DNA from 3 places in the Amycolatopsis endophytica genome. Region 3 is predicted to be linked to each of the others. Evidence: riboswitches for the same ligand, from Rfam matches in the RefSeq annotation. Region 3 holds a riboswitch; each other region holds the start of a gene.
What was found. Region 3 has a riboswitch for thiamine pyrophosphate ahead of HNR02_RS14500 (thiamine ABC transporter substrate-binding protein). Riboswitches for the same ligand answer to the same signal wherever they lie in the genome.
Positions count from the first base shown of each region.

Region 1: linked by a shared signal. The riboswitch ahead of thiC (phosphomethylpyrimidine synthase ThiC) and the one ahead of HNR02_RS14500 (thiamine ABC transporter substrate-binding protein) in region 3 are both predicted to bind thiamine pyrophosphate.
Region 2: linked by a shared signal. The riboswitch ahead of thiO (glycine oxidase ThiO) and the one ahead of HNR02_RS14500 (thiamine ABC transporter substrate-binding protein) in region 3 are both predicted to bind thiamine pyrophosphate.

Region 1 is NZ_JACCFK010000001.1:2,502,372-2,507,037, forward strand. It holds gene thiD (bifunctional hydroxymethylpyrimidine kinase/phosphomethylpyrimidine kinase) at 1-125, opposite strand, end outside; gene thiD (bifunctional hydroxymethylpyrimidine kinase/phosphomethylpyrimidine kinase) at 151-966, opposite strand; gene thiC (phosphomethylpyrimidine synthase ThiC) at 966-2,609, opposite strand; TPP riboswitch at 2,604-2,730, opposite strand; gene HNR02_RS12450 (MFS transporter) at 2,839-4,011, shown strand; gene HNR02_RS35420 (PDDEXK family nuclease) at 4,093-4,341, shown strand; gene HNR02_RS12455 (Uma2 family endonuclease) at 4,359-4,666, shown strand, end outside; gene HNR02_RS12460 (S1C family serine protease) at 4,664-4,666, opposite strand, start outside.
Region 2 is NZ_JACCFK010000001.1:2,495,673-2,500,338, reverse strand. It holds gene thiS (sulfur carrier protein ThiS) at 1-190, opposite strand, end outside; gene thiO (glycine oxidase ThiO) at 190-1,296, opposite strand; TPP riboswitch at 1,291-1,399, opposite strand; gene thiE (thiamine phosphate synthase) at 1,431-2,087, shown strand; gene HNR02_RS12405 (hypothetical protein) at 2,410-3,354, opposite strand; gene HNR02_RS12400 (GntR family transcriptional regulator) at 3,522-4,250, opposite strand; gene HNR02_RS12395 (SIS domain-containing protein) at 4,379-4,666, shown strand, end outside.
Region 3 is NZ_JACCFK010000001.1:2,913,540-2,918,205, forward strand. It holds gene ychF (redox-regulated ATPase YchF) at 1-367, shown strand, start outside; partial or broken gene HNR02_RS36770 (hypothetical protein) at 581-925, opposite strand; gene HNR02_RS36105 (hypothetical protein) at 922-1,050, opposite strand; gene HNR02_RS14485 (VldE C-terminal domain-containing protein) at 1,202-1,870, opposite strand; gene HNR02_RS14490 (hypothetical protein) at 2,238-2,489, opposite strand; gene HNR02_RS14495 (4a-hydroxytetrahydrobiopterin dehydratase) at 2,552-2,842, opposite strand; TPP riboswitch at 2,876-2,984, shown strand; gene HNR02_RS14500 (thiamine ABC transporter substrate-binding protein) at 3,006-4,046, shown strand; gene HNR02_RS14505 (ABC transporter permease) at 4,043-4,666, shown strand, end outside.

The DNA.
Region 1 (4,666 bases), 410 kb from region 3:
ACCGCGACCAGACCGTGCACACCGCAGGTCAGGAACGTGCGCAGGTCCGCTTGCAGCCCCGCCGCGCCACCGGAGTCGGATCCGGCGATGGTCAGGGCGGCAGGCGGACTCGCGTTCTGGCTCATGACCCCAGTGTCGCAAACCGCCCGGCTACCCGAGCCGCCAGAACGGGGACACCGGCCCGACGCCCTTGCCCAGCGGGTACGCCTCCGCCACGCAGCGTTCGATGAACCGCTTGCCCTCGTCGACGGCGTCCGGCACGCCCAGTCCCTTGGCCAGCGACGCGGTGATCGCCGAGGCGAGCGTGTCACCGCCGCCGTGGGTGTGCTCGGTGTCCATCCGCCGTCCGGTCAGCTCGATGTGCTGGATGCCGTCGGAGAGCAGGTCGACGCACTCCGGATCGTCGTAGAGGTGCCCGCCCTTGACGAGCGCCCACATCGGACCCAGGTCCAGCAAGGCCCGCGCGGCGTCCCGCTGGCTGTCCCTGCCGGTGACCTCGACGCCGGTGAGCAGCCGGACCTCGTCGAGGTTCGGCGTCACCAGCGTCGCGCGCGGGAACAGCTCGGTGCGGATCGCTTCCAGCGCCTCCTCGCGCAGCAACGCGTCACCGGTCATCGACGCCGCCACCGGGTCGACCACGAACGGCACGTCGGCGTCCCGTCCGATGTGGACCTCATCGAGCGCACTGGCCACCGCGGTGATGATCTCCGCGGTGGCCAGCATTCCCGTCTTGGCGGCGTCGACGCCCATATCGTCCGCCACCGCCTTGATCTGGGCCGACACGACGTCCGGCGGGATCTCGGTGAACCCCTGCACGCCCAGCGAGTTCTGCACCGTCACCGCGGTGACCGCGGTCATGCCGTGCACCCCGCAGGCGAAGAACGTGCGCAGATCGGCCTGGATCCCCGCGCCACCGCCGGAATCGCTTCCGGCGATGGTCAGCGCGGTCTTCGGGGTCACGCTCATTACGGCTGGACCACCGGGAGGTAGACCTGGTTGCCGTGGCTGGCGAATTCGGCGGACTTCTCCTGCATCCCGGCCTCGATCGCTTCCACAGTGGACAGTCCGTGTTCCTCGGCGTACTTGCGGACGTCCTGCGTGATCCGCATGGAGCAGAACTTCGGCCCGCACATCGAGCAGAAGTGCGCGGTCTTGGCCGGTTCGGCGGGCAGGGTCTCGTCGTGGAAGGACCGCGCGGTGTCCGGGTCCAGCGAGAGGTTGAACTGGTCGTTCCAGCGGAACTCGAAGCGGGCCTTCGACAGCTCGTCGTCCCAGTCCTGCGCGTACTGGTGGCCCTTGGCCAGGTCCGCGGCGTGCGCGGCGATCTTGTACGTGATCACGCCGGTCTTGACGTCGTCCCGGTTGGGCAGGCCCAGGTGCTCCTTCGGCGTGACGTAGCACAGCATCGCCGTGCCGTACCAGCCGATCTGCGCGGCACCGATGGCCGAGGTGATGTGGTCGTAGGCCGGGGCGATGTCCGTCGCGAGTGGACCGAGTGTGTAGAACGGGGCTTCGCCGCAGAGCCGTTCCTCCAGCTCCACGTTCTCCTTGATCTTGTGCATCGGCACGTGGCCGGGGCCCTCGATCATCACCTGCACGTCGTGCTCGCGCGCGATGTGGGTCAGCTCGCCGAGGGTTTCCAGCTCCGCGAACTGGGCGCGGTCGTTGGCGTCGGCGATCGAGCCGGGCCGCAGGCCGTCACCGAGGGAGAAGGTGACGTCGTAGTCGCGCAGGATCTCGCACAGTTCCCGGAAATGCGTGTACAGGAACGACTCCTGGTGGTGGGCCAGGCACCACGCGGCCATGATCGAACCGCCGCGCGAGACGATTCCGGTGACCCGCTTCGCCGTCAGCGGGATGTAGCGCAGCAGCACGCCGGCGTGCACGGTCATGTAGTCCACGCCCTGCTCGCACTGCTCGATCACGGTGTCCCGGTAGACCTCCCAGGACAGCTTCTCCGGATCGCCGTCGACCTTCTCCAGCGCCTGGTAGATCGGCACGGTCCCGACCGGGACGGGGGAGTTGCGCAGGATCCACTCGCGCGTCTCGTGGATCCGCTTGCCGGTGGAGAGGTCCATGATCGTGTCGGCGCCCCAGCGGGTCGCCCACACCATCTTGTCGACCTCCTCCTCGACCGAGGACCACACGGCCGAGTTGCCCATGTTCGCGTTGACCTTCACCAGGAAGTTCTTCCCGATGATCGCGGGTTCGCTCTCCGGGTGCCTGTGGTTGACGGGGATGACCGCGCGTCCCGCGGCGACCTCGTCGCGCACGAACTCGGGCGTGACCCGCTCGCGCGCGGCGATGAACTCCATCTCGCGGGTGATCACGCCCGCTTTGGCGAAGCCCAGCTGCGTGTTGTCGTCCCTGGACACGATCCAGTCCGCACGCAGCGGTGCAAGTCCATTGTGGACGTCGATCGTCACGTCGGGATCGGTGTACGGGCCGGAGGTGTCGTAGACGTCGAAGTGATCGCCGTTGGTCAGCTCGATACGACGGGCCGGAACCCGGAGCCCGTTCTCGGTGTGGTGGTAGACCTTCCGCGATCCGGTGATCGGCCCGGTGGTCACGGTCGGGGCGACGTTCGTGCCGTTTTCCAGCATCGTCACTGAAATTCCACTCCCTACGCCGGCATTACCCGGTCAGGTTCAGCGGTCGGTGACGCCGGGTCCCCACGGACACCAGTCACCCTCTCAGCCCGCCAAGGCGCGAGCTCCCGCGTTGTTCGGTTGTCCTGCCGACCATGCCACGCCGCGCGGCAGACCTCAAGGGCGCGACCGTGAAACCGCTCACCCGGGCCGGCGTTTCACACCGGTGTGAGGGCTTAGGTTGACGATCATGCGAACCTCCGCCGCGCTGATCGCGCTGGGTGCCTGCCTGTTCGTGGTCGTCACGGCCGAGACGCTCGTGATCGGGTTGCTGCCCGCGTTGTCGGCGGACCTCGCGGTGCCGGTGCCGTCGGCCGGGTTGCTGGTGGCGGGGTACGCGCTGACGGTGACCGTCGGCGGGCCGCTCGTCACGGCGGCGACCCTGCGGGTGCCGCGCAAGGCCGCGCTGCTCGGGCTGGTCGTGGTGTTCGCGGCGGGCAACGTGCTGGCCGCGACGGCTCACGGTTTCGGGGTGCTGCTCGCCGCACGGGTGATCACGGCGCTCACGCACAGCACGTTCTTCGCGATCGCGCTCGTGCTGGCCGCGTCGATGGTCCACCCGTCGAGGCGCGGATGGGCCATCGCGTTCGTCTCGACCGGCCTGAACCTGGCGACCGTCCTCGGCGCACCACTGGGCACTCTCGTCGGGCAGGCGTATGGATGGCGGATGTCGTTCTGGCTGCTGGCGGCGGTGGCGTTGCTCGCGATGGCCGCGGTGGCGCTGCTGGTGCCCGACGCCCGGACCGCGGCCCCGCGGCTGGGGCCGGAGCTGCGGGCGCTGGTGACCCGGCCGGTGCTGGTGCTGCTGGGGGTGACGCTGGTGACCGAGACCGGGTTCTTCGTGGCGTACACGTACCTGTCACCGATCCTCGGGCGGATCTTCCCGCCGGGCGGGGTGGTCGTGCTGCTGATGGTGTTCGGGGCCGGGGCGCTGTGCGGGAACCTGGTCGGCGGGCGGCTGGCGGACCGGTGGCCGTGGGCGTCGCTGCGGGCGCTGATCCTGGTGCTGGCGGTGGCCATGACGGTGTTCGCCGCCGTCGCCTCGCTGCGGGTGGGAGCGGTCGTCGGCGTGTTCGGGCTGGGGGCGGTGGCCTACGCGCTGGTGCCCGGACTGCAGACGCGGGTGGTGGTCGCGGCGGCCGGGGCGCCGACGCTGGCGGTCGCGGTCTACACGTCGATCTTCAACCTGGGCATCAGCGCGGGCGCGTGGCTCGGCGGACGGGCGCTGTCGGCCGGTGCCGGGCTGGGCGCGTTGCCGGTGCTGGGGGCGGCCGGAGTGCTCGGGGGACTGGCGGTGTCGGCACTCCACCGCCGCGACGGACGTGCCGGGGACCATGTGGCTGCCGCGGAAGACCGCGGTTGACCACGGAAAACGCCCTCCTGAGCTGCTGTTCCCATGACGGATGCCGCTCTTCTGGGGAAGCCGAGCGAGGAGGTGGGGCAGGTGAGCAGTGCCATGGTCGGTTACGGCTGGGAATGGGAAGCCCTGCTGCGTACCTGGCAGCAGCTCGACGTGCCGGAAGGGTGGCGTGCGGAGATCACCGAGGGGGGAGTGACGATGACGCCGCCGCCCGGCAACGGGCACAACAAGATCGCTAACCGGATCGACCGTGCTCTGCACCGCACGGTTCCGGATGACTGGGCCGTCCTGCAGGAACTCGGTATCGCCATCCGCGGGCTGAGCAGGCTCTAGAGCCGGACCTCGTCGTAGTGCGGGAGCAGGAGCTGTCGAACCGACCGGACAACGAGCCCGTTCCGGCCGAGACCGCCGAGCTGGTGGTGGAGATCGTCTCGAAGGGCAACGCCCGCACCGACCGGGTCGAGAAGCTGTGGGCCTACGCCCAGGCGCCGGTCCCGCTGTACCTCCTGATCGACCGCTACGCCGACCCGAAGCCGTCGCTCACCCTGTTCTCCGATCCGGTCGACGGGCACTACCGCCGGTCCGAGCAGGTCGCCTTCGGGGAGACCATCCACCTGCCCGAACCGTTCGACCTGAAACTCGGCACCGCTGCCTTCTA
Region 2 (4,666 bases), 420 kb from region 3:
GTACCGCCGTCAGGATCTCGAGCCTCGCGCCCGCGCGCACCACCGTCTCCGGCCACGCGCCGCGCCGGACGACTTCGCCGTTCAGCGCGACCGCCACACCGCGATCGGGTGCGTCGACCGCCTTGAGCACGTCGGCCACCGTCGCGTTGTCGGGGACCGCCTGCCAGGCCCCGTTGACCTGCACTTCCATCAGACTCCTCCGGTTTCCAGGCGGGCCGGGTCCGCCGCGAGCGCCTCCTCGGGCGGTTTTTCCCCGGCCAGCCAGGCCAGCACGGCGTCGGCGGTGACCGGCGCCATGAGCAGACCGTTGCGGTGGTGCCCGGTCGCGGCGAGGACGCCGTCACCCAGGTCACCGATGAACGGGAGCGTGTCCGCGCTCGCCGAACGCAGTCCCGCCGCCGTTTCCGTGAGCTCGTACTCGCCGACGCTCGGGAAGATCCGTTCGGCGGCCTCGATGAGTTCCCGCACGCCCTTGGCACTGACGGTCTCGTCGAAGCCCGCCTCGTACTGGGTCGCGCCGAGGACGAGTTCGCCGTCCTCGCGCGGCACGAGGTACACCGGTCGCCCCTCGACGACAGCGCGAACCGTGCGCGTGGGAGGTGGCAGGCTCGTGCGCCTCGCCCGCAGACGGAGGATCTCGCCCTTGAGCGGACGGACACCGCGCGCGAGCACGGGGTGCAGTTCCGCGCTGCGGGCGCCCGCGGCGACCACGACGGCGTCGCACCGGACTTCGCAGTGCGCCGTGCGCACGCAGCCGGGTTGGACGGCGACCGCCCGGTCGCCGGTGAACTCCGCACCGTGACGTAGTGCGGCGGTTTCGAGGGAGCGCAGGAGCTTGCGGTTGTCGACGGCCAGGTCGCCGGGCACGAGCAGACCGCCGCGGACCGCGCCCAGACCGGGTTCGAGGGAGCGGAGGGACCTGCCGGTGACCTGCTCGACCTCGCGGCCGACCGAGCGCAGGTACGCGGCCTGGATGTCGAGCTGGTCCGCGTCGGCGCGGTCCAGGGCCACGACGACAGTGCCCGCCTGCGACAGACCGGGGTTGCCACCGTCCGCCGCAAGCGCTTGCGCGAACTCCGGCCAGCGGTTGAGGGACTCCTCCCCGAGGGCGAGGGCTGCTTCTTCGCCGGGCCAGGCTTCGGCGAGTGGGGCCAGCATGCCGCCGGCCACCCAGGACGCGCCGCGGCCGGGCGCGGGGTCGACGACCGTCACCCGGTGCCCGGCTGCCGCGGCGCGCCAGGCCACGGACAGGCCGATGACCCCGCCGCCGACGACCGCCACATGATGGTTGCTCATGAAGATCACGCTCCCTGCGCCGGCATGATCCGGATCAGGTTCCACGGTCGGAGCGCTGGCAGCTCCCTCTCAGCCCGTGGCTCGGGCTCCCGTGCGGACACCTCCACCCTAACGTGCGAGATAGGGTCGGGGCCATGCCAGGGCTCAGTGGTGACGAGATCAGGAAGCGCCTCGACGTGGCACGGCTCTACCTGTGTACCGGGGACCGGCCGGACCTGGCCGAGTTCGCCGATGCCGCGCTCGCGGGCGGGGTGGACATCGTTCAGCTGCGGGACAAGCGCGAGGGGGCCCCGCTGGAGGCCCGTCAGGAACTCGCGGCGCTGGAAATCCTGGCCGAGGCGTGCGCCCGGCACGGGGCCCTGCTGGCGGTGAACGACCGGGCGGACATCGCGCTCGCGGTCGAGGCGGATGTGCTGCATCTGGGCCAGGACGATCTGCCGGTGCCGGTCGCACGCCGCATCGTCGGCGAGGAGCCGGTGATCGGCCGCTCGACGCACGACGTGGACCAGGCCCGCGCGGCGTCGGTCGAGGCGGGCGTGGACTACTTCTGCACCGGCCCCTGCTGGCCGACGCCCACGAAACCGGGCCGCCCGGCGCCGGGGTTGGAACTGGTGCGCGCGACCGCGGAGTCCGGCGTCGCGCGGCCGTGGTTCGCCATCGGAGGCATCGACGGCGAGCGGTTGCCGGAGGTGCTGGCGGCCGGGGCTTCACGGGTGGTCGTGGTGCGGGCGATCACGGAAGCAGCCGATCCGGAGGCAGCTGCGCGGGGGTTGCGGACCCAACTGGGGTGACGGCCGGGCGCCGACTCGTCTGAGTCGGCGCCCGGCCCGGTTCCGTTGCCGGTTGAATGGGACGCTCACCGAGCGATGAACGGACCGTTCATCGACAAGATCGCCAAGCACTCCACCTCCCACCGCGCCCGGTCCCGCTCGCTCGCGAAGCGCGCCCGCCCACGCCCTGTGAGGGGGCTCGCTGGCCGAAGTCGGGGCCAGGGGCGAAGTCGGGACTCACAAACAAAAACGGGTCCTTCGCGACCGAAACCGCGAAGGACCCGTTCCCACGGCCCAATCCCACCGGCGCCCACTACCCACAGCGCCGGTCCACGCACTCGGCTCAGGGGCTGCTCGGCGCCGTGGTGACCGTCTCCGAAGCGCCCGAAGGCTCTTCGGGCACGCTCGTGCTCGGGGCGGTCGTCGTCACGGGGGACTCGGTTTCCTCCGTGCTCGACGACTCCGTCGGCGTCGCACTGGTGGTCGCGGGGGCCTGTTCGTCGTCGGCGGATGAGCTTTCCGTCACGGTCGTCACCTGGGTCGACGTCGTCTCCACGCTTTTGCCCGATCCGCCGACCACCCGGCCCAGTGTGGTGCCGTCCCCGCCGGACACGGTGCTCCCGGTCGCCGCCTCGAAGCCGGTGATCGCCAGCATCCCCACCACGAACGCGACGACACTCGTGGCCCCGATCAGGGTCCACCGGTTCTTCCACCAGGGCTTCTTCCCGTCGGACGGCGGTTCCTCCAGATCACCGCCCACCGCCAGCGTCTCCGGCCCGGCATCCTGCGGTTTCGGGATGAAGACCGTCTTCTCACCACTCCCGGAGCCGCCCTGCCCGGCCATCGGAATGCGGCGCGTGGTGCCGGACAGCGGCGCCGAAACCGGGTGCACGATCCGCGTCCGTTGCACGTCCGGCCGTTGCACGTCCGTCAGCTGCGTCGCCGGTCTGCGCTGCGGCGCCCCGTTCTGCTGATACCTGATGAGCGGGTGCGTCGAGCGCGGCGCGGCTGTCGGCGGGATGATCCGCGTCTGCTGCCGGTTCTCCGACACGGCCAGCAACTCGGCCGTCTTGCGCGCCGCCGCGCGCGTGCGCCGCAACGACCGCAGGTACAACTCACCGCCCACCGTCGTCACGATGCTCGCGACCCCGGCACCGATGACCGTTCCCGCCACACCCAGCGTGGAGCCCAGGAAGGCAGCCGTCACGGCCGCCAGCGCCGACGCCAGCACCTGCGCCGGAGACAACCCAGCCTTCTTCTCGCTGCTCTCTTCCTTCGCCTCGCTCATGATCGCGGTGTGTTCGCTCTCCCTCTCGATGTGACCCCATCGTGTCCAACGTGTTTGTCGATTGAGATGCTCCCAGCGTTGCCGGAAGGTGACGCAGGCCACTCTACATCGTCCACATTGGACAAATCAGGGTTCACAATCCCTTGACATCAAGGGATCTTGGGGAGCTACGGACGCGAGAGCGTCGTCACGAACTTGTACCGGTCGCCGCGGTAGATGGACCGCACGAATTCGACCGGTTTGCCGTCGGCGGCGAACGAATGCCGGGACAGCAACAACATCGGAGTGCCGACGTCGGCTCCGAGCAGATCCGCCTCCTGCGGTCCCGCGAGCGCCGTTTCGATCGTCTCCTCGGCACTGTCCATTTCCACTCCGTAGTGCTCCCGCAACACCGCGTACAGGGAGCCCCCGGCGGACACGTGCTTGCGCAGGCCGCGGAACCGGCCCAGCGGCAGGTGCGTGGTCTCCAGCGCCATCGGTTCCCCGTCGGCGAGCCGGAGACGGCGCATCCGCAGCACCTTCGCGCCGTTGCGGACGCCGAGCAACTTGGCCAGCTCTGGCTCCGCCGTCAGCTCCTCGACCTCCAGCAACCGGGACGACGGCTCGCGCCCCTTCGCCCGCATGTCCTCCGTGTAGGACGACAGCTGCAGCCGCTGCGCCAGCTTCGGCTCGGCCGCGAACGTGCCCTTGCCCTGCACCCGGTGCAGCCGGCCCTCGGCGGTCAGGTCCGCGAGCGCCTGCCGCACGGTGGTGCGGGAGACCGCGAACTCGGTGGCCAGCGCGCGTTCGGTGGGAATCGGCGACCCCGGCGGCATCGTCTCGAGCAGGTCGAGCAGGTGCTGCTTCAACGCCCAGTACTTCGGTTCGCGCTGACCGCGCGTGGCTGACTCCAACATGACCGACTCCTCCTCGAACCGCGCCCCTGGCGCAGGATGAAACTACCCTTTCCGGATGTGGACGCGCCCGGGGTAGCATTGGTCTAGACCTTCGAAGGGAATCAGGGATGAGCAACCCCGGACAGCACATGGCCGCCGAAATCGCCGAGCAGCCCGCCGTCCTCGGCGGACTGGTGGCCCGCCGCGCGGAGATCGCCGAGGTGGCCGCCGCGATCGCCCGGCGACCACCGAGGTTCGCCCTCCTCGCCGCGCGCGGCTCCAGCGATCACGCGGCGCTGTACGCGAAGTACCTCATCGAGGTGCTGCTCGGGCTGCCCGCGGGGCTCGTCTCGCCGTCCACGGTCACCCTCTACGGCGCCCGCCCCGACCTGCGGGACGTGCTGCTGGTGTCGGTCAGCCAGAGCGGCGGCTCCCCT
Region 3 (4,666 bases):
GCTGCTGGAGCTGGACGACGAGGAGTCCGTGCGCGAACTGCTGGAGTCGGTCGGCCAGACCGAGCCCGGCCTGCACGCACTGGCTCGCGCCGGGTTCCACACCCTGGGCCTGCAGACGTACCTGACGGCGGGCCCGAAGGAGTCGCGCGCGTGGACGATCCCGCAGGGCGCCACCGCGCCGCAGGCCGCGGGTGTCATCCACACCGACTTCGAGCGTGGTTTCATCAAGGCCGAGGTCGTGTCCTACGACGACCTGATGGAAGCCGGCTCGATGGCCGCCGCGCGCTCCGCCGGCAAGGTCCGGATGGAAGGCAAGGACTACACCATGGCCGACGGCGACGTGGTGGAGTTCCGCTTCAACGTCTGATCCGGCGGACGCCGCTCGTTCAGCGGGCAGCCGCATCGGACGACACCGTCCGCGGCGGCGCGGATCTCGGGACTGCCGGCATCCGGCTGTCCAGGACCTTGAACAGCGCCGCGAACACCAGCGCCACCACCAGAAGTGTGGTGCGGCTGTCCAGAAGCCCAGCCGCACCACGTCGAGGAACGGGTACGGGTACCAGTCGGTGAAGGTGCCCTGCGTGAAGATGTAGATGAGCCAGACCACGGGCCACACGAAGGTGCTCGCCACCGTCGGCCAGGTCAGGGCGCGGAAGGGGCTGAAGAGCAGCCACGCGGCCACGGTCGCCGCCCACGGGGCGACGTAGTGGAACCGATGGTGGCCACCAGGGCGGCTCCGGTGAGGTGCACCTGCGGCGCCGGCACGATGGCGTACACCAGCCCGGTGATCAGGATCCCGAGCAGTGCGTCCAGGCGCACGACGCGCCACAACGGACCCCCGAAATCGGGGCGCCGGGCCAGCGCCACGGCGGCCGTCAGGACGATCAGGTTGCTTTCGATCGTGAAGTAGCTGAACAGCCGTCACAGGCGGGCGCCCAGGCTTACAGCATCGCCAGCCTGTCCGGAGTTCGCGTCGGCGCCGCCGGTGAAGAGCAGCGCCGGCTGGACGACCAGCGAAGCGAGCACGACGGCCGCGATGAGGCCGTCCACCAGCGGGAACGGTTCGAGCGGTGCCGGAAGCCATCGGGACGGAACATGACCCGCCTCGAATGCCGGAAGCCGAGGCGTTCACCTCATCGGTGCAAAAAGGCGAACCGCCCAGGCCGGGGGTGCCTGGGCGGTTCGTGAAAGAAACACCGGATCAGCAGGTCACGGACACCGAACCGCTCGATTCGAAGGACACGTGGACGTGGTCGTAGTGGTTGGCCGTGGCGCCGCCACGGTCCTCCATCGTCGACCAGCCGCTGCCGTCGTTGTAGCGCTGCCGCCAGATCACGTATTTGACGTTGAAATCCGACTGGTTCGCGAGAATGTACTCGGCGATCTGATTGCCCGTCGCGGTGTCGACCATGAAGTCGAGGGCCAGGCCGCTCGGGTGGTCGCTCGTGCCGGAACGGCCCGCCTTGCCGCCGATGTCGTCGACGTCGAACTTCTCCGCCACGTGGTTGCCCACCTGCGCGACGTGCGGCTTCGTGCCGGACAGGACCGTCGAGCAGGCGTTCGCGGCCTTCGTCGTGGTCTTCGGCTTCGTCGTGGTCGACTTCGGGGCCGACGTGGTCGTCGTCTCCGGTGGGGGCGGCGGAGTCGTGGTCGTGACCGGGGGAGGAGGCGGGGCCGGGGTGCTGCTCGACGTGCTCGCGGGGGCCGAGGACGCGGGCAGCGGCGCCATCTGCGCCGCCATGCTGGAGGTGTCCTGCCGGCTGAAGTTGCCGGTCAGCCACACCGCGAAGCCGAGCACGAACGCCGCGGCGACGCCGATCGCCAGTGGAACTCTCAGGGATTTCTTCTTGGATCTATGTCGGCCCACCATTGCGGAAGATCACCATTTTCGGGGAGGGGACTTGTCCGGCCGTTCGGGGGATGGCCGCCGGTCAGATTACGAATCGGACACGGGAAAGTCACCAACGAGTGTTCATCGACACAGATCAACAGAGCAGGAAAAAGGCCCGCCGGACACCGGCGGGCCTTGGACCTGCGGGGCTGTCAGCCCAGCAGGGCGAGCACGAGGACGGCGAGCAGGACGACGGCGGTGGCCACACCGTTGACCCAGGCGCGCTGGACGGACGAGATGACGGGCGTACTGTTCATGGCGACCTCGGGAGTGAGCAGGACCTTTCGCGCGTGACAGCGCACGCGGAGGCCCTACTGTTACTGCTCGCGAAACAGTGTGACCTAAATCACTCCGATGACTGCCGGTGGCGGGCCGTGTACCAGAACACGCCGCCCGCCGCGACGATCATCACCCCGAACGCCAGCGCCCCGACGACGACGGCCCGCGTCTCGCCCGGCGGGTCGACAGCGACGCTTCCCTGGCTGGTCCGTTCCGCGGGCGACGGAGTTTCGACCGCCTGCGCCGGCCCGGCGAGCAAACCCAGCAACACGGCGACGGCGGCGAACACACCGGCCAGTCGCGCGACAACCTTTCCCATACGTCTCCCTCCAACCGGAGCAACGCACGGGACCGGCCGCTCTGTTGCCGGTTCGCCCTAAATCACAGTGCGTCGATCGTGTTGTCGATCTGCTCGGCCAGCGATACGTCCTTCCCGGTGATCCCGCCCGCGGAGTGCGTGCGGCACCGGAAGGTGACGGTGCGCCAGCGGATGTCCATGTCCGGGTGGTGGTTGGCGCCCTCCGCGAGGTCCGCGACCCGGTTGACCACGGCGATGGCCTGCGGAAAGTCGGCGAGTTCGGCCGTGCGCTCCAGTGCGTCGCCCGCGCGCTGCCAGTACGGCAGCTTGTTGAGGGCCTCGGTGATGTCGGTTTCGCTGAGTAGTTCCGCCATGTTCTCCATGGTGGTACGGCAGCGGGTACGCTGCACGGTTGCCACGGGAGTCCGGTGATCCGGGCTGAGAGGCGGGTTCGTCCCGCGACCGTCCGCACCTGATCCGGATCATGCCGGCGCAGGGAGGCCCGACCTTTCTCGCCGGCCCTAGCGAGGAGTGGTCATGAGATTCCGCACGGGCGTTCTGATCGGCATGGTCGCCGCCCTGACCGCGGGCTGCACCCTGGCCGGCAACGACACGGACGACGCCGCGTCGACCGTCACGCTCGTCACCCACGACTCGTTCGCCGCGCCGCAGCAGGTGCTCGACGCCTTCCAGCAGCAGACCGGCATCACGGTCAACGTCGTCAAGAAGGGCGACGCGGGCGCGCTCACCAATGCGCTGGTCCTGACCAAGGCCGACCCGATCGGCGACGCGGCCTTCGGCGTCGACTCCACCTTCGCCTCGCGCGCGCTGGCCGAGGGCGTCTTCGCGCCCTACACCAGCCCGGAAGCCGACCGCGGCCCGCAGCGCTACGCCGTCGACTCGGAGCACCGCCTGTCCGCGGTGGACCTCGGCGACGTGTGCGTCAACATCGACACCACCTGGTTCGCCGAGCGTGGCATCCCGGAGCCCGCGACCTACGACGACCTGGTCAAGCCCGAGTACAAGGACCTTCTGGTCGTGGAGAACCCGGCGACCAGCTCGCCCGGCCTGGCGTTCCTGCTCGGCACCGTCGCCCGCTACGGCGAGCAGAACTGGCAGGGCTACTGGACCCAGCTCCGCAACAACGGCGTGCGCACCGCCGCGGGCTGGGAGGAGGCATACAGTCAGGACTTCTCCGGTTCCTCCGGCAAGGGACCGCGGCCGATCGTGGTGTCCTACGCGTCCTCGCCCGCGGCCGAGATCGGCGACGACGGCAAGCCGCGCACGAAGGCGCTGCTGGACACCTGCTACCGCCAGGTCGAGTACGCCGGTGTGCTGGCGGGTTCGCCCAACGCCGACAAGGCGCAGAAGGTGATCGACTTCCTGCTGTCGCAGCAGTTCCAGGTGACGGTGCCGGAGAACATGTACGTCTACCCGGCGCGTGCGGGTGTCGCGTTGCCCGCGTCGTGGACGGCGGCGGCCCCGTTGCCGCCGAATCCGGCGAGCCTGCCCGCCGAGACCGTGCAGGCCGGGCGTGAGCGGTGGATCGAGCAGTGGCGCTCCTTGCTCGGCCAGTGAGCCGCGCCGGGCTCGGGCTGGCGGCGCTCGCCGCGGTGCCGCTCGGGTTCCTGGTGGTCTTCTTCGCCTGGCCGGTCGGGGCGATCCTGCGGCTGGGTTTCGTCGACGGCGGTGTGCTCGACGCGCTGACCGAGGGCGAGACCTGGCGGCTGGCCTGGTTCACCGTCGCGCAGGCGGCGGGTTCGACGCTGATCGCGGTGGTCGCCGGGCTGCCGGTGGCGTTCCTGCTGGCGCGCGTCCGGCTGCCGGGTGTGGCCGTCGTGCGCACGCTGGTGCTGGTCCCGTTCGTGCTGCCGACCGTGGTGGTCGGCCTGGCCTTCCGTGCCTTGTGGACGGACGGCGGCTGGATGTCGATCGTGCTCGCCAACGCGTTCTTCAACGTCGCCGTCGTCGGCCGCACGGTCGCCGGGCTGTGGGCGCTGCTCGACACGCGCGCGGAGGACGCCGCCCGCGCGCTCGGCGCGTCCCGCTGGCGTGCGTTCCGGTCGGTGACGCTGCCCGCGCTGATGCCGGCGATCACGTCCGCGGCGGCGGTGGTGTTCCTGTTCTGCGCCACCAGTTTCGGTGTCGTGCTGATCCTCGGCGGTGCGCGGTACCGGACGCTGGAGACCGAGATCTAC